Regions from separate parts of the Clostridium mucosae genome, predicted to be linked through region 1. Evidence: predicted binding sites of a transcription regulator. Region 1 holds the regulator's gene; the other holds the start of a gene.

Region 1 (4,769 bases):
CACAAATACTATAACTATAAAATAATATATAATATAACTTTCAGAAAATACTTTTATTGTATATAAAGGTACAGATGATCTTACTAATATATTGTCATCTATTTTAGTTGCATAGTAAATAACATTTGTAGCTTCAGTATTACTATATCTAGTAGATGAAGCTTCTCCTCCTTCTAAAGCTTCAACTATTTCATCTCTATTTAAATGATTTTCAAGATTTTCCCCATCAGTATCTTTCAATACATTTCCATACTTATCCACAAAAGTAAATCTTACCTTTGTATTATTTATTTTAAACTCATCTAAATTGCCATCTTTAAAGCTATTTGATTTTATTACTAAATTATTATAAACAGATAAAATTTCTTTAGTTTTATCTATTTCTTTAATATTTACTAATGCTATAAAAGAACATGTTACAATTAGTAATGCAAAAATTACAGTTATTAATGATGATGCTAATATTCTCTTCTTCATAATTTAGTTATTAGGATTAAATCTGTATCCTACTCCTCTTATAGTTTCTATAAACTTTGGATTTTTATCATCTACTTCTATCTTTTTTCTTAAATATCTAATATGAACATCTACAGTTCTCGTTTCACCAACATACTCATATCCCCATATTTTATCTAGAAGAGTTTCTCTAGTTAATATTTTCCCTTTATTTTTAATTAATATTTCTAACAGCTCGAATTCCTTTAGTGTTAAATCTATTTTTTTATCAGATATAATTACTTCTCTTCTATCAAAGTTTATTAGAATTCCCTTTGTCTTAAATATCTCCTCGCTTCCCCCTAATGACTTGGTTCTTCTTAAAACTGCTTTTATTCTTGCTAGTAATTCTCTTATTGAAAAAGGTTTTGTCATATAATCATCAGCGCCAAGCTCAAGCCCTAATATTTTATCTAACTCTTCTCCTTTTGCTGTTAACATTATAACCGATATATCTTTAGTATCATTATCACTTCTTATAGCTTTACAGACATCATATCCATCTAATCCAGGAATCATTAAATCTAATAGTATAAGCTTTGGATTTTCTTCTTTTGCTAGTTTAACAGCATCTATTCCATTATTAGCAGTTAAAACTTTATAACCTGAATTCATTAAATTATAGCTTATGAGTTCTACTATATGGTCCTCATCATCAACTACTAGTATTTTTTCTTCTGCCATTAATATTCCTCCCTATTTTATAAATGCAAATGAAAATAGTCTTCCGTAAGTACCAACTGATTTTCTATATGAATATAACTTTATATTCTTCTCACAATGTGTACATAAATTTAGTGAATATATATTATTTTCATTTATCCCAAATTCTCTTAAATCTTTTAAGATACATTCTTGCATACTTAAATTTTTTCCATCAAATAATTTATCTTCTTCTATCATGGTCTTTTCTATAAATTTTTCTTTCAATTCTTCAGAGATTTCATAACAACACTTTCTTATATGTGGTCCTATAAAAACCTTTGTTTCATTTATATCTATATTAAACTCATCCTTCATTCTTAATAAAGTCTTCAAAGCTATTGAGTTAAATGTTCCCTTCCACCCACTATGAATAGTTGCTACTATATTACTTTTTTCATTCACTATTATTATTGGCACACAATCTGCTGTAAACACCCCTATTGCTATATTTTTCTCTTTTGTAATTAAAGCATCTCCTTCTTCATCTTTTATATTTATATAATTTTTGTCATAAGTATAAATTTTATCACTATGGATTTGATTTAAATAAACAATGTCACTTAAATCAAAATCTTTTATTATACTTTTTAAATTATTAACTCCATCCTCTGTATGTCTATTAAAACTTCTATCTTTTTCTGCTGTTGAAAAAACTAGCTCTATTTTTCCTAAATCATAAACTAAAAAATCTTTTTTTAACTTAAAATCCCTTACAGATAAGTTTATCATGTAGTCACCTCTTTAATTTGTTTTAATACATTTTACCATTTATTAAGTATGTTTTCTATTTTTTTTTACTTTATTAATCATGTTTTAACTTACTTTTAATCTTGTTTTTTACATAAAAAAAGTTAACTTAAAATAGAAAATTTCTACTTTAAGTTAACTTTTTATTCATTAGATACCAAATTTTTAATTTCTTCTAAAAAAGTATTTATATCTTTAAATTGTCTATAAACAGAAGCAAATCTAACATATGATATTTCATCTAAATTTTTAAGCCTCTCCATTACCATTTCTCCAATGATTTTAGAATTAACTTCTGTTATCATTTTATTTGAAATAGCCTTTTCAACGTCTTCTGCTAACTCTTCTATTTGTTTTCTTGATATTGGTCTTTTTTGACAAGCTATAATTAGACCATTAATTATCTTTTCTTTATTAAAATTTTCTCTTGTCAAATCTCTCTTAACAACTAATATCGGAATATCTTCAACCTTTTCATATGTAGTATATCTTTTATTGCAGTTCAAACATTCTCTTCTTCTTCTAATAGTAGTATTATCATCTGTAGATCTAGAATCTACTACCTTACTCTCTTCAAAGGAGCAAAAAGGACATCTCATTTTATTCACGCCTTTCCTAAGTATTGTCTTAAGTATATATAGATTATACAGATTTTTTTAGAATTTTACTAGATATTATTTTATAAATTAAATCCTTCTATATCAGAACTATCAACTAATATAACTTCTACTCCTGCTTTTTTAACCTTACTCCATGGTATTTCTAAATCTTCTTCCTTACTAAACCAGCCCTTAGCGGTTCCTGGTAATATTATTGATATAACCTTACTTTCTTCTATATTAATAACAAAATCTTTTATATATCCCATTTTCGATCCTGTTTTAATATCTATGACTTCCATAGTTCTTAATGCATTTAAAGAATGTAGTAATAAATCATCTTCTTCTACTTCAGAATACATTTCATTTTCAGTTTTGATATTATCAAATAATCCCATAAAAAATCCCCCTTTAAATAATCGCCTATAATAAATATTCTTATGTTCTTAAGATTTAATTTATTCAATACAAAATTAATAGCATGTACATCTTTTATTATTTTAAAAGAGCTCTATTAAAAGAGCTCTATACATACTTTCTCATATGCTTTAATGCAGTTTTCTCCAATCTTGAAACTTGAGCTTGAGATATTCCTATTTCGTCAGCAACTTCCATTTGAGTTCTTCCATTAAAAAACCTTAATGTTAATATAAGTTTTTCCCTATCATTTAACTTTTTCATTGCCTCTTTTATAGATATATTTTCAAGCCAATTTTCATCACTGTTTTTTGAGTCACTTATTTGATCCATAACATAAATGGCGTCTCCACCATCATGATATATAGGCTCAAATAGAGATACTGGATCTTGAATAGCATCTAATGCAAATACTACTTCTTCTCTTGGTAAATTAAGTTCTTTAGCTATTTGTGAAACAGTAGGTTCTTTGTTATTTTCCTTTATTAGTTTATCTCTTACTAATAAAGCTTTATAAGCTATATCTCTTAGTGATCTACTAACCCTTATTGAGTTATTATCCCTTAAATATCTCCTTATTTCCCCTATTATCATTGGTACTGCATAAGTTGAAAATTTAACATTTTGACCTAAATCAAAATTATCTATTGCCTTCATTAGCCCTATACAGCCAACTTGGAATAAGTCATCAACATTTTCACCTCTATTATTAAATCTTTGTATAACACTTAAAACCAATCTTAAATTACCTTTAATAAAAGTTTCTCTAGCACCCTTATCTCCGTCTCTCATTTTTAAAAGTAACTCTCTTTTTTCTTTTTCTTTTAATATAGGTAGTTTTGAAGTATTTACTCCACATATTTCTACTTTATTAATAATCAAGCTCATCAACCCCTTCGGAAGTAATAACATACTGCATTAAAAATTATCCCCGAGAGTGATTAATTTTATACTAAAGACAACCTATATCATTTTATTGATTTCTTTTTTCAATCGATTTATTATTTTCTTTTCTAACCTTGAAATATATGATTGAGATATTCCAAGCATATCTGCAACCTCTTTTTGAGTCTTTTCTCTAGTACCATTTAAACCAAATCTTAGCTTAACTATTTCTTTTTCCCTATCATTTAAATGCTTTAATGCTAAAAATAATAACTGTCTATCAACCTCATCTTCAATCAAATTATAAACAATATCATTTTCAGTTCCTAAAATATCTGATAATAAAAGTTCATTACCATCCCAATCAATATTTAATGGCTCATAAAAAGATATTTCTGCTTTTACTTTACTATTTCTTCTTAAATACATTAAAATTTCATTTTCTATACATCTAGAAGCGTACGTAGCTAATTTTATCTTTTTCTCTGGATTAAAAGTATTAACCGCCTTTATTAATCCAATAGTTCCTACAGAAATTAAATCCTCTACGCATACTCCTGTGTTTTCAAATTTTCTTGCTATATATACTACTAATCTTAAGTTTCTTTCAATTAATATATCCCTTATAGATTCATCACCATGTATAAGTTTCTCTACAAGTTCTTCTTCTTCCTCCTTTTTTAAAGGTGGTGGAAGTGCATCATTTCCTCCCACGTAATTGACTTCATTCTTAAAAATTTTAAGTCTTTGTAAAATTCTATTTATTAATACTCTTAAATTCATCATATTCTCACCTATATTACTCCTCTTGATAATAATGCGTTAAATTCATTTTCCTTACTTAATTTATTTTTACAGCTACAAATTATAGCTTCTATAGTTCTCCATTCTTTATCTTCTCCACGAATTCTTACTTTTTCA
Region 2 (4,769 bases), on a different contig from region 1:
TGTCCAAGTCAAAATAAATGTAGCTCAAAGGATACTGTTGGAGCACAAGGTTGTGGTAAGTTATTACCGAAGTATGGTGAAATAAAAAATGTAATTGGAATAATAAGTGGTAAAGGTGGAGTTGGTAAATCTACAGTTACTGGAATACTAGCAAGTACATTAAGAAAAAAAGGATATAAGGTAGGCGTTTTAGATGCTGATATAACAGGTCCTTCAATGCCAAGATTCTTTGGTATAAGTAATAAAAGAGCGGTTATTGAGCCTATTGATGAAAATAATTTTAAATATAATCCAGTAGAATCAAAAGGTGGAGTAAAGGTACTATCAATGAATCTACTAATACCAAAAGAAGATGATCCTGTTGTTTGGAGAGGTCCTATAGTTACAAGCGTTCTAACTCAATTATTTACTGATACGGTTTGGGGAGAACTGGATTACTTATTAATAGACATGCCGCCAGGAACATCAGATATAACTTTAACAGTAATGCAAAGCTTCCCTATTACAGAGCTTATTATTGTTTCAACACCACAAGACATGGTATCTATGATAGTTAAAAAGGTAATAACAATGGCAAATAAGATGCCTTTACCAATAAGAGGTGTTGTGGAGAATATGTCTTATATAAATTGTCCAGGTTGTGATACTAAAATGAGAGTATTTAGTAAGAAGTCAGCAGAGGAACATGCTGAATATTTAGGGGTGCCTTTAATTGGAGAACTTCCTATAAATGTAGATTTAACTGAAGCTTTAGAGCAAGGAATAGCAGAGGAATATGTAATAAATAATGATTTATATTCATTAATTTTTGAAGGTTTGTATTAGTAGGAAATACATAAAATATATATTGATGGGTAAAATATTATTGATATTAATATAGAAAGGAAGATTATAGTATGGAAGCTCATGTAGATAAAGATACTTGTATTGGATGTGGATTATGTACATCAATTTGTGAATCAATTTTTGAAATGGATGATGATGGGAAGGCTGTAGCTAAAAATCCTGATGTTCCTAGTGAATTAGAAGATGAAGCTAAGGATGCAGAAGCTAGTTGTCCAGTAAATGCAATAAGCGTATCATAATAAAAAGATGCTTGATATCAAGCATCTTTTTATTATTAAAAAAAATCTACTATTTTATCTTGAGTCATTTTAGGCTTATTACTAGTGCTACAGCTCAAGTTATTAGAATCAATATTAACTATTGCACCAACACTTAAATAATCACTTACTTGAGTAAGTGGAACTTTAACAACAGTATCATCATCTAAAGCCACAAAAGCTTCAAAATAATTATAGTCAATAATTTTACCTTTCAAAATAACACCACCTAAATATTGATAATGTTATTTTGTGCAAAATCAAAGAATATAATACAAGAAGTAAACTATTTATAAAGGTCCTTATAAATTATTTTAAATACCTTTAATGCTTCTTCTATCTTAGGTTTTAAAAGGTTCTTCCTAGATTCATATTCTTCTTTTCCCTTTTGAGTTAAGGAATAAACTTTTTGAAATTTCTTTTTAGGATCATCCCATTCACCAATTACATATTCATCTTTTTCTAGTTTTTTTAGTAAAGGATAAATACCACCAGTACTAGGAACCCAAAGTCCGTTTGTACGCTCACCTATCTTATTTGCAATGTCATTTCCATTTGAAGGACCAATGCTAAGTATATGAAGAACATATATAGGTAATAGTCCTTTAGTAAATACTTGACCAACGGATTCCTTTTCCTTTTGAATTTTTTTTAATTCTGAAAGTTTTCTTTTGTATTCTTCATGGAGTCTTTTTTCTTCCTCTTTTATATCTTCTATACTGCTTAGGTGAAGGTTGTAATTATCCATATTAATTAACCTTTTGAATTGCTAGTCCAAGTAACCCTGGTCCTCCATGTACTCCTAAAGCAGGGCTTATTTGAGAGATATCAAGACTAACTATGTTTTCTAAGCCCTTTAGAGATTCCATGAAATTTTTGGCTTCTTCTAGAGCTCCACCTTGAAGTACCCAAACTTTACAAGGTCCTAAAGCAAGTTCATCCTTTAATATATTTGTAAGCTTTAATATTGATTGTTTTCTTCCTCTAGCTTTACATACAGTATAGTAGATACCTTCTTCATCAACAGTTACAATAGGTTTTAAATTCAACATTTCTCCTATTGTACCAGATATCTTTCCTATTCTTCCGCCTCTTTTTAAGTATTCTAATGTATTTATCGTAAAGTATCCAGTAATACGTTTTCTTATTTTTGGAATTTCAGATACTATTTCTTCAAATGTTTTTCCGTCATTAATTAAATTAGCTACTTCTAATGCAACAATACCCTCAGGCATAGCTAAAATTTTTGTATCAAATACATAAGATGTTAGCTTAGGATGATCCTCTAGTGCTAATCTTATTGAGTTAAAAGTTCCTGATAGGCCGCTAGAAATAGTTACAGCAATAACATGGGTATATCCTTCATTTTCTAATGAAACTAAAATTTCTTCCATATTTTCTGCACTAGGTAAAGAGGTTTTAGGAACTTCTTTTTCTAAGTTATTGTAAATTTCGTCAGCAGATATATCTATCTTATCTCTATATTCTTTATGAGAATAAGCAATTCTAAGTGGAAGTAAATGAATATTTTTTTCTTTAAGTGTCTCAAGAGATAAATCACACGCGCTATCAACTATTAATGCTATTTTTTGCATAAAAATCCTCCTAATATCAAATCATTTAATATAATTCTATCATCTCAAAATCTTCAAAATCTATACATTTTTATTATATCATAGCAAATGTATATATCAATACTGATAATTAAAAACTATATCACTATTGATATAGTTTTGTTAAGAGAAATTTTTATTTGTCAACTTTAGATAAGTATAAAAAGAAGTAAATATAGAAGAAAATACCACGTATTGGAAGTATATCTATTGAAATCTAGTTATATTATAATTTGAAATGAATATTTTTAGAGCGTATAATGAATACTATAATAAATACAATATATTGTGTAACGGGGGTAGTTTAAGTGCTATATGTAGTAAAAAGAGATGGGAGAGAAGTTTCCTTCAATTCAGTGAAAATAGCTACGGCAATAAGAAAAGCAGGGGATGAAATAGGGGAAAAGCTTAAGGAAGTTGAATTATTAGATATTGTAAAAAAGGTAATAAATTATATTGAAGAAACAGGCAATGAAAAGATAACAGTTGAAGAAATTCAGAACTTAGTTGAAAAATCTTTAATTGATAGTAATTATAGAAATATAAAAATTGCATATTCGAGCTATAGAAAAGAGAGAACTAAGGTTAGAGAAATAAAATCAGATTTAATGAGGGCTATTGAACAGATAGGTATAGAAACTGATAGGGATAATGCTAATGTTGGAAATAATTTTAGTTCTAAATTATTAAGAATAGCATCAGAGTCTAATAAGTGGCATAACTTAGCTATGATGCCAAAACATCTAGCAAAAGCACATGAAAATGGAGATTTATATTATCATGATTTAGATAGCTATAATCTAACCATTAATTGTTTACACATACCGACAAAAGAAATATTAGAACGAGGATTTAATACAGGTTATGGAACTATTAAAGTCCCTAAAAGGATAGAAACAGCGGCGGAACTTTCTTGTATATTACTTCAATCAAGTCAAAATGATATGTTTGGAGGGCAGTCACATCCTGACTTTGATAATGATATGGCTGTATTTGTTGATCTTACAAGAAAAGAAATAAAGTTAGAATTAGAAGAGCTTGGATTAGATAAGGATAAGATAGAAAAATTAGCAGAAGAAAGATTAAAAAAGAAGATACATCAAGCAATGCAAGGTGTTGTTTATAATTTGAATACAATGCATTCTAGGGCAGGCTCACAGGTTCCTTTTAGTTCTATAAATCTAGGTATACCAAATTCAGAGGATGCAGCATTAATATGTGAGATATTCTTATTAGAATATGAGAAGGGATTAGGCAAGGGTGAACAACCAATATTCCCTAATATAATATTTAGAGTTAAAGAGGGAATAAATAGAGAGCCAGAAGATAAATATCATTATTTATATCAATTAGCATGCAGAGTTGCAGCTAAGAGGATGAATCCTACATTTATGAATATAGATGCTGATTTTAACAAGGAATATTATGATATGGGATATATGCCAGCAACTATGGGGTGTAGAACTTATTTAATGAAAAATATTAATGGAGAACCAGGATGCAAGGGAAGAGGTAATATTGCTCCAGTGACAATGAATTTACCTAGAATAGGAATTCAAGCAAAAGGAAATATTGATGATTTCTTTGATATCTTAGATAAAAGATTAGAGTTAGCAAAGGAATCATTACTTTATAGATATGACGTATTAAAGAAACTTAAGGTTAAGGATTTACCTTTTGTTGCAGGGCAAGGCTTACTTAAGGGGTCTGAAGGTCTATCTCAAGAGGATTCTATAGAACCTATATTAAAGCAAGGAACTTGGGGGATAGGATTTATTGGGCTTGCAGAAACTTTAATTGCATTAACTGGCCATCATCATGGAGAAGATGATGAAGCTAGAAAGTTAGGATTTAAGATTGTTAGTCATATAAGAAGTTTCATTGATAGAGCAACAGAAGAAACAAAATTAAATTGGAGTTGTTATGCTACACCAGCAGAAGGACTTTCTGGAAAATTTATAAAGAAAGATAAAAAATCATTTGGAATTATTAAAGGTGTAACTGATAAAGATTATTATACTAATAGTTTCCATATATCAGTTAAATATCCTAT

Evidence for each region. Region 1 encodes NrdR, which represses ribonucleotide reductase genes. Its sites were predicted from a motif close to CACNANATNTNGTG; they were not measured.
Region 2: the regulator NrdR is predicted to act here: its motif matches at 2,994-3,007, upstream of nrdD (anaerobic ribonucleoside-triphosphate reductase).

The regions. Positions count from the first base shown of each region.
Region 1 covers NZ_JANKAF010000008.1:54,793-59,561, reverse strand. Annotated here, with positions in the region: gene NSA50_RS10450 (HAMP domain-containing sensor histidine kinase) at 1-477, opposite strand, end outside; gene NSA50_RS10445 (winged helix-turn-helix domain-containing protein) at 481-1,179, opposite strand; gene pgeF (peptidoglycan editing factor PgeF) at 1,192-1,929, opposite strand; gene nrdR (transcriptional regulator NrdR) at 2,091-2,546, opposite strand; gene NSA50_RS10430 (YlmC/YmxH family sporulation protein) at 2,627-2,944, opposite strand; gene sigG (RNA polymerase sporulation sigma factor SigG) at 3,072-3,845, opposite strand; gene sigE (RNA polymerase sporulation sigma factor SigE) at 3,927-4,634, opposite strand; gene spoIIGA (sigma-E processing peptidase SpoIIGA) at 4,643-4,769, opposite strand, start outside.
Region 2 covers NZ_JANKAF010000005.1:128,000-132,768, forward strand. Annotated here, with positions in the region: gene NSA50_RS08175 (Mrp/NBP35 family ATP-binding protein) at 1-825, shown strand, start outside; gene NSA50_RS08180 (ferredoxin) at 897-1,085, shown strand; gene NSA50_RS08185 (hypothetical protein) at 1,121-1,321, opposite strand; gene NSA50_RS08190 (PadR family transcriptional regulator) at 1,390-1,851, opposite strand; gene NSA50_RS08195 (DegV family protein) at 1,853-2,698, opposite strand; gene nrdD (anaerobic ribonucleoside-triphosphate reductase) at 3,025-4,769, shown strand, end outside.